Regions from separate parts of the Nocardioides sp. NPDC058538 genome, predicted to be linked through region 1. Evidence: predicted binding sites of a transcription regulator. Region 1 holds the regulator's gene; the other holds the start of a gene.
The links. The regulator LexA, encoded in region 1, represses DNA repair genes until DNA is damaged. The targets are predictions, from matches to a motif close to TCGAACANNTGTTCGA.
Positions count from the first base shown of each region.

Region 2: a site for LexA is predicted at 5,227-5,242, ahead of ACFWQC_RS21465 (SAV_6107 family HEPN domain-containing protein). Genes of this name have one in related genera too.

Region 1 covers NZ_JBHXNY010000020.1:19,652-30,710, forward strand. Annotated here, with positions in the region: gene ACFWQC_RS17925 (vitamin B12-dependent ribonucleotide reductase) at 1-1,843, opposite strand, end outside; gene nrdR (transcriptional regulator NrdR) at 2,021-2,521, opposite strand; gene ACFWQC_RS17935 (hypothetical protein) at 2,920-3,816, shown strand; gene ACFWQC_RS17940 (LysM peptidoglycan-binding domain-containing protein) at 3,998-4,375, opposite strand; gene lexA (transcriptional repressor LexA) at 4,558-5,325, shown strand; gene ACFWQC_RS17950 (alkaline phosphatase D family protein) at 5,421-5,858, shown strand; gene ACFWQC_RS17955 (MXAN_6640 family putative metalloprotease) at 5,944-7,452, shown strand; gene ACFWQC_RS17960 (ATP-dependent DNA helicase) at 7,508-9,502, opposite strand; gene ACFWQC_RS17965 (SGNH/GDSL hydrolase family protein) at 9,513-10,394, opposite strand; gene hflX (GTPase HflX) at 10,510-11,059, opposite strand, start outside.
Region 2 covers NZ_JBHXNY010000028.1:32,296-43,354, reverse strand. Annotated here, with positions in the region: gene ACFWQC_RS21495 (anti-sigma factor domain-containing protein) at 1-318, shown strand, start outside; gene ACFWQC_RS21490 (polyprenyl synthetase family protein) at 435-1,520, opposite strand; gene metF (methylenetetrahydrofolate reductase [NAD(P)H]) at 1,555-2,445, shown strand; gene ACFWQC_RS21480 (phytoene desaturase family protein) at 2,450-3,775, opposite strand; gene ACFWQC_RS21475 (DUF4126 domain-containing protein) at 3,772-4,407, opposite strand; gene ACFWQC_RS21470 (hypothetical protein) at 4,551-5,144, shown strand; gene ACFWQC_RS21465 (SAV_6107 family HEPN domain-containing protein) at 5,314-5,775, shown strand; gene ACFWQC_RS21460 (methyltransferase domain-containing protein) at 5,825-6,550, shown strand; gene dinB (DNA polymerase IV) at 6,668-7,873, shown strand; gene ACFWQC_RS21450 (DUF3040 domain-containing protein) at 8,019-8,387, shown strand; gene ACFWQC_RS21445 (transglutaminaseTgpA domain-containing protein) at 8,415-10,703, opposite strand; gene ACFWQC_RS21440 (DUF58 domain-containing protein) at 10,703-11,059, opposite strand, start outside.

The sequences.
Region 1 (11,059 bases):
CGATGACGTGGCCGTGCTCGGCGATGTAGGCGACGATCGCCTCGATCTGCTCGGGCTGGTAGCCCATCTTCTTCAGCGCACGCGGGATCACCTGGTTGACGATCTGCATCGAGCCGCCGCCGACGAGCTTCTTGAACTTGACCAGCGAGAAGTCGGGCTCGATGCCGGTGGTGTCGCAGTCCATCATGAAGCCGATGGTGCCGGTCGGCGCGAGCAGCGAGGCCTGGGCGTTGCGGAAGCCGTTGACCTTGCCGATCTCGACGACGTCGTTCCACACGCGGGTCGCCGCGTCGATGATGTTGCGGTCGACCGGGTTGATCGAGCGGACCGCGTCGTTGGCGGCCTGGTGCTTGCGCATGACCCGCTGGTGGGCCTCGGCGTTGCGAGCGAACCCGGCGTACGGCCCGACGACACCGGCCAGCTCGGCCGAGCGCTTGTAGCCGGCACCGGTCATCAGCGAGGTGATGGCGGCGGCCATCGTGCGGCCACCCTCGCTGTCGTAGCCCAGACCCATCGCCATCAGCAGCGCGCCGAGGTTGGCGTAGCCGATGCCGAGCTGGCGGTAGTCGCGGGTGGTCTCGCCGATCGCCTCGGTCGGGAAGTCGGCGAAGCAGATGGAGATGTCCATCGCGGTGAAGACGACCTCGCAGGCCTGCTGGAAGCGCACGGCGTCGAAGGTGTCGTCGTCCTTGAGGAACTTCAGCAGGTTCAGCGACGCCAGGTTGCAGGAGGAGTTGTCCAGCGACATGTACTCCGAGCACGGGTTGGAGCCGGTGATCCGGCCCGTCTCCGGGTTGGTGTGCCAGTCGTTGATCGTGTCGTCGTACTGCAGACCCGGGTCGGCACACTCCCACGCGGCGATCGAGATCTTGCGGAACAGCTCGCGGGCGTCGATCTCCTCGATGACCTCACCGGTCGTACGCGCCCGGAGGCCGAACTTCCTGCCCTCCTCGACAGCGCGCATGAACTCGTCGGAGACGCGCACGGAGTTGTTGGCGTTCTGGTACTGCACGGACGAGATGTCCTTGCCGCCCAGGTCCATGTCGAAGCCGGCGTCGCGCAGCGCGCGGATCTTGTCCTCCTCGCGCGCCTTGGTCTCGACGAACTCCTCGATGTCGGGGTGGTCGACGTCGAGCACGACCATCTTCGCCGCGCGGCGGGTGGCGCCACCGGACTTGATGGTGCCCGCGGACGCGTCGGCGCCACGCATGAAGGAGACCGGGCCGGAGGCGGTGCCGCCGGAGGACTTCAGCAGCTCCTTGGAGGAGCGGATGCGGGAGAGGTTGAGACCGGCACCGGAGCCGCCCTTGAAGATCAGGCCCTCCTCCTTGTACCAGTTCAGGATGGAGTCCATGGAGTCGTCGACCGAGAGGATGAAGCAGGCCGAGACCTGCTGGGGGGACTCGGTGCCGACGTTGAACCAGACCGGCGAGTTGAAGGCGAAGTGCTGGTTGACCAGCAGCCAGGTGAGCTCGCGACCGAAGAGGTCGGCGTCGGCCTCGGAGGCGAAGTAGTCGTTCTCCTTGCCGGAGGCGACGTAGGTGTTCACGACGCGGTCGATCAGCTGCTTCAGGCTCTGCTCACGCTTCTCGGTGCCGAGCGCGCCGCGGAAGTACTTGGTCGTCACGATCGTCGAGGCATTGATCGACCAGAAGTCGGGGAACTCGACTCCGGTCTGCTCGAAGACGGTCACGCCGGTCTTCCAGTTCTTCTGGACGACGTCGCGCCGCTCCCAGGTGATCTCGTCGTAAGGGTGGACGCCGTCGGTGCTGAAGATCCGCTCGATCTTCAGCCCGGCGCCTGCCTTAGCCGATGCCCGTGCCTCTGCTGCCGTGTCTGTCATTTCGTTCCCCCTGTTGTCATCGATCGCTGTGCCGTACTGCTGGTCGGTGCTGATGGTGGAGTCCTTGCTCTGTTCTATCTGTTTCCGCTGGTTGTGCCGTTGAATGGCCCGAGCAGGTCGCTTCCCCACGGCCTGCCCGGGCCGGTCTGTGCCATCCCTATTTCATGGCCGTGGGACCTAGTCGGAGCCCACCGGGGCCTCGACCGGATGTTCTGTCTCGAAGTCCTGGACTTCTCGTTCCGTACGCAGCATCTGGATCTCACGCTCGAAGTCCTCCACCGAGCCGAAGGCCCGGTAGACGCTCGCGAAGCGCAGGTACGCCACCTCGTCGAGCTCGCGCAGCGGCGCGAGGATCGCCAGCCCCACCTCGTTGCTGGGAACCTCGGCCAGCCCCTGGCTGCGCAGCGCCTGCTCGACCTCCTGGCCGAGGCAGGCGAGCTGGTCCTCGGTGACCGGCCGGCCCTTGCATGCCTTGCGTACGCCGTGCACCGCCTTGTCGCGGCTGAACGGCTCCGCAGCGCCGGAGCGCTTGGCCACCATCAGCTGCATCTGCTCGACGGTCGTGAACCGCTTCCCACATTCCTGGCAGACCCGGCGGCGCCGGATCTGGCCACCGTCCTCGGCCACGCGGGAGTCGAGCACCTTGGTGTCGCTGTGTCGGCAGAACGGACAGTGCACGGTAGAGCCCCTCTCGTGAGACCTGTGGATCCAGGCCGTCTCATTGGCGGCCCGAGCCTGTGGAACCTGTGGATATGAGCGTGAGTCCCTGTGGAACAACACCCACATCGCTGTGGGCCATCCGCCCGTTCATGTGAACTAGATGTGGATAACTACAGCGGTGTAACTACTAGATGTAGTGGTAACCGTACGCCCGCCCCCACGGCGATGCAAGCGAGGGTCGGGTTTACCCGCGTGTCCGGCGTGTCGCCGGTCAAACACCGAAAGATTCCGGTTCAGCAGCGACGGACTGGCCCAGATGAGTAAGAATGACCCCCGTGACAAACATCTCCGGAGGAAATCGCGTCGGGTCGCGGAGAGGCACGCGCCCCAGAAGCGGTCCCCGGCCACCTTTCATCTTGCCTGCGATCGCGACACTGGCCTTCCTCGTCATCTGGGGAGTGCTCGTGTGGGTCGCCGTCGGTTTCGGGGCCGACGCACGGGGAGGCGATTCCGGCGCCTGGGCGAAGCTCGCCATCGCGGCGGTCGTTGCAGTCGCCTGCCTCTTCCTGACCTTCACCTTCGCCGGGAAGGCCTGGCGGGCCTTCTCCGGCTCCCCCACCACGCCACCCACCGACGACTACGCCGGAAGCCACTCCAACGCCTACGTCGAGGAGCAGGACTACTCGGCCCCGGCCTACTCCGACCAGGCCTACCCGGAGCAGGACTACCCGGAGCAGGACTACTACGGCACGGGCTCCTACGGCTACGACGACACCGGTTCGTACGGCCGGCACAGCTCCGACACCGGGAGCCAGCCGCCCTACGGCGACACCTCGAACCGCTCGGCCTACACCGACACCGGCTCCCAGTCGCCGTACGGCTACCCCAGCAGCGATCAGGGCTACGGCAACACCGGCAGCCGAGCAGCGTACGGTGCGTCGGCTTACCAGCCCCCGACCAGCCCGCCACCTTCCCCGGCGCCCTACTACTCCAGCCCGCCGACACCGACGTCGACGCCGCAGAGCACTCAGGGGTACGGCTCGCAGGGATACGGCACGGACAGCTACCCCACTCAGCAGGCCGGCTCCCCGCAGTATCAGTCCGGCGCCTACCAGACCCCGGCCGGCTACGGCCAGACCGGCTCGCGGGCTCGACTGACCCAGGACCCCGCCGCAACCCAGGCGATGCCTTCCCAGCGTCAGCCGCAGGACCCGCCGGTCGAACCGGACGACGAGTGGCCGCCACGGCACGGCACTCGCAACAAGCAGTGGCCGCCAGCCGAGCCGGACAGCCCCTACCGCGGGCGCCACTGAGAGCGCCTTCGGAAACCCGGCGCCTGGCCGGCGCTTCCGGGTTTCCGAACGCGCTCCAATACAGCGAGAGTGCTGCAGACGCTTCCCATCGTCTGCAGCACTCTCACCTTTCCCCGGTAGCCGGCTGCCAGGGTGCCCGCTGCGCGGGCTGACGGAGCAGCCGGACATCTATAGCGGCGCGCTACGGCGCGGTCGGGATGATCAGGGTCTGGCCGGACACGAGCATCGAGGACTCGAGGCTGTTGAGCTCCTTGATCGTCTGCTCCATCTCCCGAATCGAGGAGTCGGTGCCGGCGACGGCCTTCGAGGAGATGTCCCAGAGCGTGTCGCCATCGCCGACGACCATCGTGTGGGCGGAGGGGGAGGGACTTTTGTCCGCACCGTTCTCCACCGCGAACGCCACCTTCGCCCCGATCAGTGCGATCCCGAAGAGCACGACGAGCGCGAATGCGAACACGACGACTCGGCCGCGACGAGTGAGCCGCACGCTCGAGCGTCGCACCTCCGGCGCCGGACGCGGCGGCTCGGCTACGGGCAGCACATAGACTGTTGCACTCATCTCACGGCCTCCTGATCACCAGTCTCTCGATCACGTGTTCGATCGAGCACATGTTCGAAGGTAGATCACGTGTTCGAACAACGCAAGTAGCGACCCCAAGAATTTTCGAACGCCGACACGCGCCGCCCACGAGGTCGAACAAATGTTTGATGTCGTGGTGCCAGAGGGACTAATGTGGTGACATGACCACGCAGAAGACAGGCACCGGATCAGGCGGTTCGAAGAAGAGCCGCGTCCGCGAGCTGCCCGACGGGCCGCCGGACGCGACCGGGCTCACGCCGCGTCAGCAGCGCATCCTCGCTCACCTGCGCGACAGCATCGAGCAGCGCGGCTACCCGCCCAGCATGCGCGAGATCGGCGCAGCGGTCGGGCTGACCAGCACCAGCAGTGTCGCCCACCAGCTCCGTGCGCTGGAGCAGCGTGGTCTGATCCGCAAGGACCCGAAGCGGCCGCGCGCCCTCGAGGTCTTCCTCCCGGAGGTGATGGCCCACCGCAAGGCCATGTCCGGCGAGGAGCCCGAGTCGACGATCTCCGCCGAGGCCGACATCAACCCCAACCCCGATGCCGCGATGGTCCCCCTGGTCGGGCGGATCGCGGCCGGTGGCCCGATCCTGGCCGAGGAGACCTCGAGCCAGCAGAGCATCGAGGACGTCTTCCCGCTGCCCAAGCAGCTGGTCGGCAACGGCGATCTCTTCCTGCTCTCGGTCTCCGGTGACTCGATGGTCGACGCGGCGATCTGCGACGGCGACTTCGTGGTCGTGCGCCAGCAGCCGACCGCCGAGAACGGCGAGATCGTCGCCGCGCTGATCGACGGCGAGGCCACCGTCAAGACGCTCTCCCGCAAGGACGGCAAGGTCTGGTTGCTGCCGCACAACGCTGCGTACGAGCCGATCGACGGCACCCACGCGACGATCCTCGGCAAGGTGACTGCGGTCCTGCGCAGCCTCTGAGTCCTGCGCCACCTCCCGGAACGAGTCCGGGAACACTGCGTGAGATCCAGCCGCCGGCCCATGACAGGGCCGGCGGCTGCGTCGTTCCCTACAGCGTGACCCAGACGCAGATCGACCGCCGCACCCGCACCGCTCCGGCCGCGGACGCGACCCCGGAGAACGTACGTTTCGGGGTGGTCTCCTGCTCCAACCTGCAGGCCGGCTGGTTCGCGTCCTACCGCCACCTGGCCACGCGTGAAGACCTGCACGCGATCCTCCACCTGGGCGACTACCTCTACGAGTACGGTCCCGGCGAGTACGGCTATGGCATGGCCAACGAGAACGTCCGGCCGCACGAGCCGGCCCGCGACGCGTGGATGCCGCTGCGCGTGGACGGCACAGCCGCGGTGGAGACCGCCCCCTCCAAGATCGACGGCCACCTCCACGACCGCATCTACCGGCGGCCGGGTTTCGGCAACCTGCTCGAGGTGAGCATGCTCGACCTGCGCATGTCTAGGCCGTGTCCCCCGGACACAGCGGCGCTCTGCGCTTAGACTGCCCAGGTCTGCCTTCCCGAACGTCTGGTATCTCATGCGAAACATTGCCCGCCGGATCAACCGCAAACAACGATCCCTCGTCTTGATCGCAGGCATGGTCGTCGCGACGTTCGTCGCCACCATGCCCGCAACCGGCTCGACGCCGGCGACCTCGGTGAGGACCGGCGGTGACACCAGCGCCGAGCAGCCGGTGACGGAGAAGGCGGCCCGGGAGGCGCTCGCCGCGGCCAAGAAGGTCAAGCGCAACCAGTCGGTGCGCGGCACCCGGCAGGTCGTGCCCGGACGGCATGTCGCCGGCCGGCCCGACGCGACCATCGCGCTGACCGACCTGTGGAACGCCAAGGATGCCCTGGACGGCTCCAACAAGGCCGCCGCGCGGGAACTGCTCGCCCGCCCTCGCACCGCGGCCCAGACCTGCAGCAACGCGGTCTGCGTCCACTACACGCCGGGCAAGGGCGGCGACCGCGCCTCGACGACGTACGCGACCCAGGTCCGTGACGTGGTCACGAAGGTCCACAACCTCTACGTGCAGGCGGGCTACCGCAAGCCCGCCGCCGACAAGGCGGTCACCCCGGGCAAGGTCGACATCTACCTGGAGAACCTCTACGACGAGGGCTACTACGGCTATTGCGCGCCCGAGACGAAGGTCTCCAAGACCGCCGCGACGGCCTACTGCGTCCTGGACAACGACTACGCCACCAGCGAGTACGGCTCGTACAACACGCCCACCGAGAACCTCCGGGTCACCGCCGCTCACGAATACTTCCACGCCGTCCAGTTCGCCTACGACGCCGGCGAGGACCGCTGGATGATGGAATCCACGGCGACCTGGGTCGAGGACGAGGTCTACGACAGCATCAACGACAACCGGCAATACCTGGGCTACGGCCAGCTCGAGGACCAGCGCAAGCCGCTGGACAACTCCTACGCCTCCAACCTCGGCATCTACGGCAACTGGATCTTCTTCCGCTACCTCTCCGAGCGCTTCGCCAGGGAGCGGGGTGGCCTGCCAGCCGTGGTCCTCGATATCTGGAACCGAGCCCCGTCGACCTACTCCACCCTCGCCATCCGCCGGGCGCTCGCCGACCGCGGCACCACCCTGAAGACGCAGTACGCCCGCTTCGCCGCCGCCAACCTGGCGCCCTCGAAGACCTACAGCGAGGGCGGCGCCTACTATGCGCCGGTCTACGACGGCCGCACCGCGCTGCCCGCCAAGCGACAGACCGTCGACGGCAAGTTCACGCTGAAGCACCTCACCTACGCCTCGCAGCGCCTCGTCCCGAAGAAGGTGGGCAAGGGCTGGAAGCTGCGGGTGAAGGTCGACCTGGCCCGACCCAGCGCCAACGCCGCCATGGTCAGCGTCTTCCGCACCGACGGCACCCGCAGCGTCTACTACCTCAAGCCCAACAGCAAGGGCATCGCCACCAAGACCATCGAGGGCTTCTCCTCCAAGCGGATCCGCAAGGTCGAGGTCACCTTCGCCAACGCGAGCAGCAACTTCAAGTGTGGCCAGGGCACCGCGTTCTCCTGCCACGGCGTCGCGACCCCTGACAAGGCCACCCATCGCTGGTGGGCGAAGACCTACCGCTGAACCAACCCACGTCGACTCGGCTCGTCATAACGAGCCGAGTCGGCGTGCATCTCGGTCAGGCCGAGGCCATCTCAGAGAGACGCTTCAGTGCCTTACGCACGACCTCGGGGTCGGTCGTGGCCCACATCGGCGGCAGGCTGGCCTTGAGGAATCCGCCGTAGCGGGCGGTGGCGAGGCGGGCGTCCAGGACGGCCACGACGCCGCGGTCGGTGGTGGTGCGGATCAGCCGGCCTGCCCCCTGCGCGAGCAGCAGCGCTGCATGGGTGGCGGCGACCTGCATGAAACCGTTGCCGCCGGCCTTGTCGGCCGCCTGCTGCCGGGCCGACATCAGCGGGTCGTCGGGCCGCGGGAACGGGATCCGGTCGATGATCACGAGCTGGCAGGTGTCGCCGGGGACGTCGAGGCCCTGCCACAGCGACAGCGTGCCGAAGAGCACCGTGTGCGGGTCGGCGACGAACTGCGCCGCGAGCTCGGGCAGCTGCGCGTCTCCCTGGGCCAGCGTGGTCAGGTGAGGCAGCTTCTGGCGCACGACCTCGGCGGCGGCCTCGGCGGCGCGCCGGGACGAGAAGAGCCCGAGCGTACGCCCGTCGGCGGCGTCGACCAGGTCGACGATCTCGTCGAGGGTCTTGGCGCCCATGCCGTCACGTCCAGGAGGAGGCAGGTGGCGCGCGACATAGAGGATCCCCTGCTTGCCGTAGTCGAACGGGCTGCCGACATCGAGGCCGATCCACGGCAGCACGTCATCGGTGCGCTGCGCCCCGGCGCCCACCGCGGTGCGCTCCTCTGCCTTGAGCCCGAGGGATCCGGCCACGGGGCCGAAGTCGCCGCCGAGCTTGAGGGTCGCCGAGGCGAAGACGACGGTCTTCTCGGTCAGCAGCTTCTCGCGCATCTGCGCCCAGACCTGCAGCGGCGCGACGCAGAGTCGAGGCGGGATCCGGTCACCGCCCTCGTTGAGCCAGATGACGTCGTGCTCGGAGCCCGCGGCCATCCGCTCCGCGGTGGTGAAGACCTCCTGCAGGCCACCCTTGGCCTGCTGGAAGCCGGGATCGGCGCCCTCGGAGTCCTTCGGCTTCGGCAGCGCGGAGATCGCTGACCGAGCGGCATCGCGCACCAGCACCAGGGCGTCCGAGACGACCTCGGGCAGCGTGATCAGCCGCCCGGGTGAGGTCTCGTTGATCGCCGCGCGCAACGCGTCGGACGCATCGGCGAGGTCATCGGCCTCGGATCCCTCGATGTGCTTCTGGGCCCGCCGGGCGGCCCGCTCCACCTCGGCCGCGGTCAGCTCGTCGGTCGCCGCCTGGGTCACCCGGGCGACGAGCTCGTGGGCCTCGTCGATCACGACGGCGTCGTACTCCGGGATCATCGGCACGCCCTCGATCGCGTCGATCGCGAGCAGGGAGTGGTTGGTGACGATCAGGTGGCTCTTCTGGGCCTTGTCCTTGGCGACCTCGGCGAAGCACTCCTCACCGAAGGGGCACTTGGCGGCGCCGAGGCAGTCGCGGTGGTTGACGGAGACCTGGCGCCACTCGCGGTCGGTGTGGCGGGGCGCGGAATCGCGCTCGCCGCTGCCGCTCTTCTCCGCCTGCTTCTCGGCCCAGCTGCGCAGCTCGAGGACCTTCTCGGCCATCGGGCCCAGCGGGACGTCGACCAGGGTGCCCTGGTCGTCGGGCGCGCCCTCGCGCACCCGGTGGAGGCAGGCGTAGTTGGAGCGGCCCTTGAGGACGGCGTAGGAAGCGTCGACGCCGGGGCGCGAGCCGATCGCCTTGACCAGGCGCGGCAGGTCACGCTCGACGAGCTGGTGCTGCAGCGCCAGGGTCGCGGTGGCGATCACGACGCGGCTGTCGTGGAGCAGCGAGGGGACCAGGTAGGCCAGCGACTTTCCGGTGCCGGTGCCGGCCTCGACCAGCAGGTGCTCCTCGTCGGCCAAGGCCTGGGCGACCGCGTCGGCCATCAGCACCTGACCCTCGCGGGTGGCCCCGCCGAGGGTCTCGACCGCATCCGCCAGGGCTTCACGTACGGGCGTCTGGGAGGCGGCTTCGGTTACGGTCACCCGGGCAACTTTAGCCGTGGGCGGGGACAGTCTCCGATCGGCTCTCCGCGATCCGGCGGGCGACGATCTCCCCGAACTGAATGTGACCCGCCACCGTCAGGTGGGTGTTGTCCTCGAGCATCGGCAGCTCGAGGTCGAAGACGTTGATGTACGTCACCCCGTACTCCGCCGAGACCCGCCGCATCATCTTGTTGACGACCCGGATGGCCTTGGCGCGAGAGTTCACCTTGGGTGCGCTGAGCACGATGACCTCGTGATCCTTCAGCTCGTCCAGAGTCGCCCGGAAGCCCTTCTCGACGTCGTCGAGATCGCTCTTGGAGTCGTTGATGCCGCCCTCGAGCACGACCAGGTCGGCACCTTGCGCCACCGCGTCGGGGACGCGCTCGGGGAACGAGATCGGGCCGCACCGCTCCATCAGCGCGTGCGAGTAGCCGGTGCCGCCGAAGCCGGAGACCCGCACCTCGCCGTCGAGATAGCGCGGCCAGGACAACCCGGGGTCGTCCAGCCCGAAACCAGAGGCCCAGGAGTCGCCGATCACCACGACCCGCTCGCCGGCTCCGGTCACCACAGAGGCGCGGGTCACCGACTCTGCGGCCAGCCGGGTGCACAGGTCCTGGGTCACCTCGGACTCGTGGTTCGCCTTCTGCCCCGGGAGCACGCCGTCGTCCTGGCTGCCACAGCCCGCGAGCGTGGCCACCAGGACAGCACCAGCCAGCGCGCTCACGATCGTGGCGCGCGCCGCGTGGCGTCGAGGTCGCGCGGGCAGGGGCTGCCGTCGCGAGCGGTGTCCCAGTGCGTGCACGGCAAGGCGGAGGAGGGAGGCGGCCCGGTGTTGGCCGTCGACCGACGACAACGCAGCCGGGTGCGTGCTGGGGCACAGCGCAGCAGGCATTGCCCTGCCTGCTCGACCTCTAGTCCGCATCCCTGCCCTCCGACGACTGATCGTCCCAAGTGTGAGGGACGATCCCGACATCGCCAATGTCGCAACGCCGGATCAGCGCCCAAGATCAAGCAGAGCGCGCGGTCCTCGCGTACGCAGCCAGCTCGCCGGCCAGGTCCGCGTTGGCGCGGCCCGTGACGACGGTGCCTTCGGCAGTGTGCTCGAGGTGGTCGATCTCGCCGTGCTGGTGGATCCGGTTGACCAGGTCACCCCGCTCGTAGGGAACCAGTGCGGAGAACTCGACGCCCGGCCGCGGCAGGTCGGTCTCGACGGCCTTGATCGCGGCGTCGATGCCCTCGCCGGTCTTGGCCGATACCGCGACGGAGTGGGGCTCGGCGCGCAGCAGCCTGGCGATCACCAGCGGGTCGGAGATGTCGGCCTTGTTGATCACGACCAGCTCCGGCACCTCGCTGGCACCGATCTCGGCGAAGACCTCACGCACCGCCGCGAGCTGACCCTCGGGGTCGGGGTGGGAACCGTCGACGACGTGCACGACCAGGTCGGCGTCGGCGACCTCCTCCAGCGTCGAGCGGAAGGCCTCGACGAGCTGGTGGGGCAGGTGACGCACGAAACCGACGGTGTCGGACATCGTGTAGACCCGCCCGTCCTCGGTGGTG
Region 2 (11,059 bases), on a different contig from region 1:
GCCGCCGAGGTGATGTCGGCCCCCGACGCGCGGATGCACAAGGAGGAGACCTCCGACGGCGAGCTGATGGTCGCGATGTCCCACCAGATGCGCATGGTCGCGGTCGACACCGCCGACCTCGAGCGCCCCGCCGGGATGTCCTACCAGGTCTGGTGGCACACCGACGCCGGCATGGAGTCCGCCGGCGTCCTCGACGAGGAGATGTCGGTCGCCGTCCCGGTCGAGGACGGCGACCTGATGGTCACCATGGAACCCGAGGGCGGCTCCGACCGACCGTCGGAGAAGGTCCTCTTCCAGATGCCTGCCGAGCGCCTCTGACCCGCCGAGGCGTCAGCTAGGTCGGCCGAGGCGTCAGCTAGGTCGGCCGAGGCGTCATCACGTGACGTCTCGGCCAGCGGGAGTGACGCTTCGGCCGACGTACCTGACGGTTCGATTCAGACGGTGCGCTGGGTGGCGGCGGTGGCGAGGGCGCGCAGGACCCCGGCGGCGTACGCGTCGAGGACGCCTGACGTCTTGGCGTCGTCGAGGGCGGTGAGGCCCTGGCCGGAGAGCTCGGTGATGGTCTTCTCGACCTGCTGCTCGGCGCCGGAGAAGGCGATGAGCGCACGTAGCGCCGCGACCTGGTCCGCGTTGAGCGGTTGGCCGAGTGCCTGGTCCAACAGTTCGGCGTCCTCGGGGGTCGACCCTGCTAGGGCGAGGGCCACCAAGACGGTGCGTTTGCCCTCGACGAGGTCGTCGCCGGCGGGCTTGCCGGTGACCGAGGGGTCGCCGAAGACGCCGAGGAGGTCGTCGCGGAGCTGGAAGGCCTCGCCGACGGGCAGGCCGTAGGCCGACAGCGCCTCGATCTGCTCCGGGGAGGCTCCGGCCAGGGCGGCGCCGACGTGGAGGGGGCGCTCGACGGAGTACTTGGCCGCCTTGTAGCGCACCACCTTCATCGCCGCCTCGACGTCCGCGGCACCGCGAGCCTGGACGGTGATGTCGAGGAACTGCCCGGCGATCACCTCGCTGCGAGTGTGGTCGAACACCGAGAGGGCGGCAGAGGTCTCGGCGCCCCCGAACCCAGAGGTACGCAGCAGCTCGTCCGACCAGGTCAGCAGCAGATCGCCGAGGAGGACGGCCGCGGCATCGCCATAGGCACGGGACCGGCCCGGCCAGCCCGCGGCGGAGTGGTCGGCCTCGAACGCGCGGTGCGCGGCCGGCGCTCCGCGCCGGGTGTCGGAGTCGTCGATGACGTCGTCGTGGACGAGCGCCGAAGCCTGGAGCAGCTCGAGCGCGGCGGCTGCCCGGACGAGCGACCCCTCCTCGGACGGCGAGGGGGAGGGGCGGACCGCGTGGAAGCCCCAGTAGCAGAACGCGGCCCGCAGCCGCTTGCCGCCGGACATCGACTCGCGGGCCCGGCGCAGCAGCGGTTCGACCTCGTCACCGAGCGGAGCCAGCCGCTGGGACTGGGTCTCGAGGAAGGTGTCCAGTGCCCCCTGGACGCGACTGCGGAATTCATCGGCGTCCCACGTTTCATTCACTCTCCGAGCCTAGGGCACTGCCTAGGATGGCCCGATGGTGACTGGACGTGGACGCTCTCTCGCGGAGCTGATCAACCAAGGCGAGCGCTCGTTCTCCTTCGAGTTCTTCCCACCGAAGGACGAGACCGGCGAGGAGCAGCTGTGGAACGCCGTACGCGCGCTGGAGCCCTACCGCCCCACCTTCGTGAGCGTCACCTACGGCGCCGGCGGCTCGACCCGTGACAAGACGGTCGCCATCACCGGCCGGATCGCCGCGGAGACCGAGCTGCTCCCGGTCGCCCACCTGACCTGCGTCGGCCACACCCGCGAAGAGGTCGCCGCGATCCTGGACTCCTATGCGGCGCAGGGCGTCGCGCACGTGATGGCGTTGCGCGGCGACCCCGCCGAGGGGCCGCGTGCCGAGTGGACCCCGACCCCGGGCGGCCTCGACTACGCGATCGACGTGGTGAAGCTGGCCCGCGAGCGCGGTGACTTCCGCATCGGCGTCGCCGCCTTCCCGGAGGGCCACCCGGGCGCGGAGTCGCTCGATGCCGACGCCGACGTGCTGGTCGCCAAGGCGAAGGCCGGCGCGGAGTTCGCGGTCACCCAGATGTTCTTCCGTGCGGCCGACTACTTCGGCCTCGTCGAGCGGGTCCGTGCCCGCGGCGTCGACATCCCGGTCCTGCCCGGGATCATGCCGATCCTGAATCTCGCCGCCATCCGCCGCCAGAGCGAGCTGATCGGCGCCGAGGTCCCTGAGGAGATCGTCGAGCGCCTCAGCGCCGCCGGCCCCGAGCCCGCCGACATCCGTGCCGAGGGCATCGCCGTGGCCGCCGAGCTCTGCCAGGAGCTCCTCGACGGAGGCGCCCCGGGGCTGCACTTCTACACCCTCAACCGCTCCAAGGCGACGCTGGAGATCTTCGCCAAGCTCAACGTCACGGCCTAGGCGCTCACTTCTCGGCAGGCCCGATCGACTGCGCGACCAGCGCGGACGAGAGCCCGGCGAAGGGCAGCCCGGAGCCGGGCGTCGCGTGGGCGCCGGCGGCGTAGACGTTGGGGAGAGGGGTGCGCGGCCCGAGGCGCTGGAACACCGTGCCGCGCCCCGCCCACTTCACGCCCAGCGGCGACCCGCGCCAGCGGCGTACGAGCTCGGCGGCGCCCAGGTCGACACGGTGCACGACGTGCTCGCGCAGGTCGATCTTGTGGCGCGCCAGCGCCAGCAGGACGTCCTCCATCAGCTTGCCGTGGGAGTGGATCGTCCAGGCGTGCTGCCCCTCGGGGGCGAGCCCGCGGGTCCGTACGACCAGGGTGGGCTCGCCGTGGAGCACCAGCTCGTCGGGAAGATCGAGGAGGTGCTCGGGCAGCGAGGAGAGTCCGAGGTGGAACGTCATCGGCGGGATCGCCGGCAACGAACGTTCCACCAGCGGCCGCAGTGCCGGCAGCGAGCGCGGGTCGAAGGCGAGGACGACCGCCCCGTCGGCGCCGAGATCGATCTCGCCGGCGGTGGTGCTGACCGCGACCGCCCGTCCGTCGCGTACGACGATGTCCTCCACGCGGGTCGCGGTCTGCACCGAGACCCGGCGGGTGGCCATCCGGGCGGCGAGCACCTCGGCCACCACCCCCATCCCGCCCTCGACCCGCCAGGCGCCGAAACGCTGCTCGAGATAGGCGGTGAGCCCCGCCCAGGCAGGTACGTCACGCAGCTCCTGCCCCGCCGCGACGAACGGGTGCGCCGCGACCAGCCGGAGCCGCTCGTCCTTGAACGTCTTGCGCAGCCGCTTGTGGAGGGTCTCGCGCGACCGGAACCGCTCCGCGACGGCCGCGGGCAGCGCCGAAGGCTCCCACGGCACCTCGAAGTAGTGCTGGCGCAGCACCTCCCAGTCCTCGCTGAACCTGGCGACATAGTCGGTCCACCGCTGACCCATGCCCGCGCCCAGCTCGTCGAAGGCCGCCAGCTGGGCGCCACGGGTGCCGCCGGGCACCGAGACCGAGGTCTTGTCGGCGAACCGGTGCTCGCGGATGACGTCCATCGGCACCAGCTCGAGCTCACGCTCCGCGGGCCGTCCGGACTTGCGGAACAGGTCGCGCATCACCGCGGGCAGCAGCGTCGAGGTCGCCGACGCGTCCCAGGTGAACCCTTCTTCACGCACCGGTACCAGAGCGCCACCGAGCTGACCGGAGGCCTCGAGGAGGGTCACCGAGTGGCCGAGCTTGGCCAGCCTGGCGGCGCTGGCCATCCCGGCGTACCCGCCCCCGAGGACGACTACCGCCGTCACTGGACGGGGTAGGGCTTGGTCGTGCCGTCGGACGGCTCCTCCGGCGGCGGGGCGCCACGTCTTCCACGCCGGGTCAGCCTGCGCCAACCCCCGCGAACGGCGCGGAGGAGGAGATACATCAGCACCAGCCCGGCCACCAGCAGGACCGCGGCGATGCCGGCGGCGGCCAGCGGGTGCGCGGTCGCGAACCAGACCACGCCGAGGACGAGGCCGTCCTCGGCCAGGCTGACCACCGAGTTGGAGACCGGCTCGGGGGAGGAGTTGACGGCCAGCCGCTCGCTGGCCTTGACCAGGTGGGACATGAACGCCGAGGTGCCGCCCACGACGCCGCCGACAGCCGCGTTGAGCGAGTCGGCCTCACCGGCGAGCAGGACGCCGATCACGGCGCCGATGGTGGGCCGGATCACCGTGGAGATCGAGTCCCACGTCGAGTCGACGTAGGGCACCTTGTCCGCGACGAACTCGATCGCGAACATCGCCCCCGCGGCCGCCAGCACCGGCCAGGTGCCGAGCACGTCAGGGATCTCCTCGGCCCCCGTCGTACGCTGCACGACGCCGAGCACCAGCACGACCAGATAGGCGTTGATGCCACTGGCCCACCCGCTGGAGAAGGTCAGCGCTAGAGATTCCATGGAGACATCTTGGCGTACGACACCGACAACACGGACCCGGCCCGAGACCAGGCGCACGCGATCCCGTATTTACCTCCGTTGTGCCCCGTGCGGCAGAATGGGCTGATCAACGCAGAGTTCCCCCCACGTCGCAAGGAGACCGGATGACCATGACGACACCCGACGAGAACGAAGGTGTGGTCGTGAACGAGGACCGGGAGGCCACCGTCGAGGTGGCGGCCCTCGCTGCTGAGCCCGTGCCGCGGGAGATGAGGTGGGCGGTCCGGCTGATCGTCGGTCTGATCGCGTTCAGCGCCGTCGTGGTCGTGGTCATGGTGCTGCGCTCCGATGACCTGGTGCGCGCGTGGGCGGAGGGCAACGCCTCGGCCAAGCGGATCCTGGAGACCGAGGGGCTCGAGGCCCTCATCAACCCGCCCAACGACAACCGGGTCAGCGCGCCGGCGTTCATCGCCCCCGCGATCACCCTGTTCGGCGTGATGGCCATCATGCTCGGCGTGCTCGCGGTCTTCCTCCGCAACGGCTTCGAGTGGGCCCGCATCGTGATCACCTTCCTGGTCTTCATCTCCGCGGTGGCCAGCGTCGGCGGCATCCTGACCGGCCCGCCGGTGATCATCAGCGTGCTCACCACGATCGCGATCGTCATCGCCGCCGGGCTGCTGGTGGTCATGTGGCTGCCGGCCAACACCCGCTACATCCACCCGCCGCACCTCATCCGCGGCGCCGTCGCCGACGACTGAGCGACCCGCAGCACCGCTCGACACGCCCCGCCACCGAAACGTCTTGTGACTGTCGGTGGCGGGGTGTAGTTTGATCACGTGTTCGAACAGATGTTCGAACAACCAGGCTCTGGCGGGCGTCGTCCTCGACCCCCGACGCCCGCCGGAGCCGTCCACTGCGGGGTCGACCGTGAGCGAGAAGGACGACCCGATGCATCTGCTGCCGGCCACGACGCACAGCTACCTCTTCCGAGCCACCGAGACCCTCGCGGAGGCGATCGTGGCCGACGACGTGCCGAGCAGGTACGCCATCGCTCACGTCGCCGCACTCCAGGCCGCCGCCGCGCTGATCGCCGCCCGCACCGATCCTGTCGAGGCCGCGAGCCGCGCCGGTCGCCGCCGCCCGTGGAACGCCTGGGTCCGCCTCAAGAAGGTCGCGCCCGAGCTCTCCGAGTGGGCCGACTACTTCGCCGCAGGTGCCGCCAAGCGCGCCGCCGCGGAGGCGGGCTCCATCCGTGCGGTCACCGCGGAAGAGGCCGACGAGCAGGTGCGTGACGCCGACCGGTTCCTCGCCGTCGTCGAGGAGTCGCTCGGGCTGATGGCTCACACCTCGCAGGCCACCCCGCTCCGGCACGACCGCCTCGTGGGCTGATCCAGGTGTGGCGTACGCAGGGTGGGAGGCAGGGCCTACGCTTGGCCCCATGTCAGCTGGCTCCGCTTCCACCAGTCGTCGGGCAGGCGCCCGGACCGTCGCCGTCTGGGACGCGCTCGACCCGGTCCTGGCCTCCGGCGCGCTCGACGTCCTCGACATCGGCGGCGGCACCGGCACCTCGGCCGTACGCATCGCCGGGCTCGGCCACCGGGTCACCGTCGTCGACCCCAGCCCCGATGCGCTGGCCGCGCTCGATCGCCGGGCGCGCGAGGCCGGCGTCTCCGTCGACGCGCGCCAGGGCGACCTGGCCGCACTCTCCGACGTCGCCGACCCCAGCGGTGCCGACGTGGTGCTCTGCCACGGCGTCCTCGAGGTCGTTCCCGACCCTGCTGCCGCACTGGCGGGGATCCGCGAGGTGCTCCGTCCCGGCGGCACGCTCAGCCTGCTGGTCGCCCAGCGCACCGCGGCCGTCCTCTCCCGCGCTCTGGCCGGCCACTTCGCGCAGGCCGCAGAGCTTCTCGACGACACTGCTCCTCAGGGGCGCTCCGGGCGCCGGTTCGCGCTCGACGAGGTCACCGGACTGCTCGAGGCTGCCGGGTTCGAGGTCACGGACGTTCGTGGCGTACGTGTCTTCGTCGATCATGTTCCTGGGTCGTTGCTCGATGTCGATCCTGGCGCTACCAACGCGCTGGTCGATCTGGAGCAGCGGGCTTCTACTCGTGCTGATTACCTGCCACTGGCTTCGCAGCTTCACTTGCTCGCTTCGCTTCGCTGACGGCTCGCTTCGCTTCGCCGGGTGGCGCCGACGCGGCGCAAAGGTCCCACCTCCGCTAGCGCTCCGGCGTGACATTTGCGCCGAGTCAGCGCTTGTCCGCGTCCTTGGAGGATCGGGGTGACCTCCTCCGCTGGCGCTCCGGAGGTCACCCCGATCCTCCATGTCGACATGGACGCCTTCTTCGTGTCGGTGGCCATCAGGCACCAGCCCGAGCTCTGGGACCAGCCGGTGGTGGTCGGGGGACACGCCCGTGGGGTGGTGACCTGCGCCAACTATCCGGCGCGGGCCTACGGCGTGCGGGCCGCGATGCCGGGCTCGATGGCGAGACGGCTGTGCCCTCAGCTCGTCTCGGTCCGTCTCGACTCCGGTGAGGTCGCCGAGGTCTCCCATCAGGTCCGCGAGATCTTCCGCCGCGCCACCCCGCTGGTGGAGGTGGTCAGCGTCGACGAGGCGTTCCTCGACGTACGGGGAGCGACCAGACTCTTCGGGAGCCCCGAGGAGATCGCCCAGCGGATCCGCCGCCAGATCGCCGAGGAGCTGAGCATCACCTGCTCGGTCGGTGTCGCGCCCACCCCGAGCGTGGCCAAGGTCGGCAGCCGCAAGGCGAAGCCCGACGGCGTCGTGGTCGTCCGGCCGGAGGAGATCCCCGGCTTCCTCCACCCGCTCGACGTCGGTGAGCTCTACGGCGTCGGCCCGAGCACGAGGACCCGGCTGCGGCGGCTCGGCTTCGAGACGGTGGGCGACATCGCGCGCACCCCGGTGCTGACCCTCCACCAGATCCTCGGCCCGCGCCTCGGCGGCCACCTGCACCGGCTCGCGACCGGCACCGACCAGCGCGAGCTGACCGGGCGGCTGGGGCCCGACCTGCCGGACCGGTCCACCGGCGCCCAGGAGACCTTCGGTCACGACCTGAGCGACCGCGAGGACATCGTCCGCGAGCTGTTGCGCCTCTCGGCCCGCGTCACCCGGCGGATGCGGCGGGCCGGCTCGGTCGGCCGCACGGTCGCGCTGACGGTGCGGTTCACCGACTTCAAGACCATCTCGCGCTCGCGCACGCTGCCTGATCCCACCGACGTCACCCAGGAGGTGCACGCCATCGCGGTCCGCCTCTACGACGAGCTGAATCTCCGGGGCCGGGCTCTGCGCCTGGTCGGGGTCCGGGTCGAGCACCTGGTCGCCCGCGAGGGCACCGACCGGCAGCTGGTGCTCGGCGCGCGGGAGCGGGGTTGGTCCGAGGCCGATCGCGCCATCGACCAGGTCACCGAACGCTTCGGATCCAGCCTCGTGCGCCGCGCGAGCCTGCTCGATCAGGGCCGGGGTTGACGCACCAGCCACTTCGCTTGACACAATCGGTCCTGGTTGTGCCATGTGGCAGAACGTCAAGGGGCAAGAATTTTCTGGGCTCACTACCGCCTTCAGGGTGGCCAGCCTAGACTTGGAGATGCCCCAACAGGACATGGGAGGTACGGTGCCACTCTCGGAAGAGGAGCTTCGCCTGCTCGAGCAGATGGAGCGCGCGCTCTCGGCGGAGGACCCGAAGTTCGCCTCCGCCCTCCGAGGCACGGCTCTGCGCCGTGCCCAACGTCGACACGCGGTCATCGCGGGCATCGTGCTCGCCGGTGGTGTCGCGTTGCTGATGACCGGTGTGATCTCGCGGATGTGGATCGTCGGGGTGGTCGGCTTCTTGGTGATGCTGGCCTCGACCTCCGTGCTGCTCACCGCTCTTCGTGGTGCTGCCGCGGTCGAGGAGGACGACGGGGACCACACGCCCCGCAGCTCGTTCTTCGACCGGGCCAGCGAGCGCTGGAAGCAGCGCCGCCGCGACAACGACCTCTGAGAGAACGATCTCTCAGGGAGACCACCTCTAGGACGAGATCAGCTCCCGCCCGGACCGGGCAACCGGTCCGTCGGAGGCTGGCGCCGGCGGGCGGCGGAAGACCGACGCCGGCCACAGGCGTGCCCGGCGACGGGCACGCCGATCAGCGTGCTCCCTGAGCGTGGCCGAGACCAGGCGTACGTCGTTCCCGACCGCCGCGGCGTCGCGACGCTCCGCGTAGCGGTTGCGCTCGACGGCGGCCACGATCCGCTGCAGCGCGAGCATCGGCTCGCGATCCTGCAGATGCGGGGCCAGGCCGGTGGCCTCCTCCCGGGGTGAACGGGTCCCGGTCCACGGGAGACCGAGGTCGATCGCGGTGTCGCCGAGCTCGCTCCAGCCGGCCTCGGCGTCGCCCGCGAGCCGCGTCGTACGCCGCCTGCGCCGGATCACGGCCGGCGCCGCGAGCGCGATCAGGCCGGCCAGGGCGACGATCCCCAGACCGGTCCAGACGGCGCCGGCGTTGGACTCCTCGGTGCCGGTGTCGGCGACCTCGGGCGTGTCGGGCTCCTCGCGCTGCGGACGGTTGGGCACCGGCGCGACGCTCGTGCCGGCGCTGGGAACAGGCGCCTCCGGCTCGTTGCTGGCATTGCTCAGCGCACCCGTGGTGTAGCCGGGCTCGCTGGTGTCTGCGGCCGACGGGGTCGGCTCGAAGCGAATCCAGCCGATGTCCTCGAACCACAGCTCGGGCCAGGCGTGCAGGTCGCGGCCACGGAACTGCCACACGCCGTCCTCGTCCCGGTCGCCGCCCAGGAAGCCGAAGGCGACCCGGGCCGGGATGCCGAGCTCGCGAGCGAGCACGGCCATGGCCGTGGCGTACTGCTGGCAGTAGCCGATCTTGTTGTCGGTCAGGAAGTCCAGCAGGGCCGCGCTGTCGGCGCCGACGTCACGCTCCAGGCTGTAGGTGAACTCGCCGCTGTGGCGGAACCAGTTCTGCAGGGCGACCGCCTTGGCGAACGGCCGGTCCTGGCCGGCGGTCCGCTCCAGGGCGATCTCCTCGATCTCGTCGGGGAGCAGCGGGAGGTCGGTCATGCCCGGTGGGGCGCCGACGCCGGGGTCGCCGGCGGCGAGGAGGCGCTCCTGGGTCGGCTCGACGGGGGCGGCGGTCATCCGCCAGCTCTGCCCGGCGACGGTCTGGTCCCTGCCCTCGGTGGACATGAAGTCGAGGGTGTCCTCGTCATATCGCCACGGACCCCGGGCGGTGACCTCGAGGGGATGGGCGAAGATCGGCAGCCAGGTCGACTGGAACTTCGCGCTCGCCCGCAGCTGGTAGGTCGTGGGATCGCCGAGCAGGGTCGGGTCGGACATCGGCGGCTCGAAGGTGGCCACGCCGCTGTGGTCGGAGGGTACGTCGCGGTTGCCCGAGGTCCACTCCGTGCCGGTGAACTTGGTCAGGGCTCCGACGCGGAGATAGGACGGGGGAGTCTCGGTGTCGCCGTAGACGGGGGTCACGGACACCATCACCTGGTCGCTCTGCCGGCGCAGGTCGTCGTAGAGCCCGACGGTCGGGTTGATCACTCGCAGGGGGCCGTTGCCGTCGCCAGGCCCCAGGCCCGGAAGGGAGACGTTCGGGCTGGGCATCCAAGCCGGGGTGAGCAGGGCGATCATGACCGCGGAGACGCCGATGACCGCCGGCCCGGCGGCGGGCACCACCGGAAGGTCATCGTCGAGGCGCCGGCCCCAGCGGCTCAGCTGCTGGGCTCGGTCGAGGCGGAGCATCACCAGGAACGAGATCGCGGTGAGCGCGAAGACGACCCAGGAGACCCCGCCCCCGCCGCCGGCGCCGATGATGCTGAACGGCACCGTGAAGACACCCAGCACCACGAGCCCCATCATCGGCGGCCGCCGCAGCGAGACGGCGAGGATGTCGGCCAGCAGCACCGCCGCGACGCCGCCCGGGATGAGGTAGGGCGCCACCTCCGGCCCGGACATCGGCAGGTCGAACGGGTTGAACGCGACGTACGCCTCGGTCATCTCGGCCGTGACCTTTGCCCGTCCGGCGCCGGTGACGGGGAAGGGGTGCTGCACGACCAGGAGGCCGGTCGCGATCGTGCCGAGGAGCACCTGCAGCAGGACCACGACCGAGCCGTGCACGCGCAGCAGCCGCGCGGAGATGCCGGTGCCGACCACGAGCAGGCCGGCGACCAGGATCGGGCCGAGGTAGGGGAAGCGGGTGCTCGTGAACGAACCCCACGACGACAGTGCGAACAGGACGGTCAGGAAACAGGTCAGCGGCACCGCCATCGCGGGCACCACGCCGCGTGCGTCTCGGGAGGTCATCATCGCGCCGCCCCCGCTCCCGCTGCCGCACCCCGGGTGCCGAGCTCGCGCCAGCGCGTGGCCACCGAGTCGCCGACCCCGAGCTCGACCGCCTTCCAGCCGTGCTGGATGAGCAGAGGTACGCCGCTGGGCCGCCGTTGCTCCGGCGCCAGGTGCACCGCGCTCCAGCCGTCCACGGCGAGCGAGAAGGCGAGCGCGGCCCCGGTGTGGTGTCGCACCCGGCGAAGCACGCCGGCGTCGTCCTCGTCCAGCGAGCCGAGCACCGCGACGGTGACTCCGCCCTGCCCGGCCTCGCCGATCCACGAGGCGTCGATGCGGTGGTGCTGGACGGTCTCGACCACGGCGAGCGCCTCCAG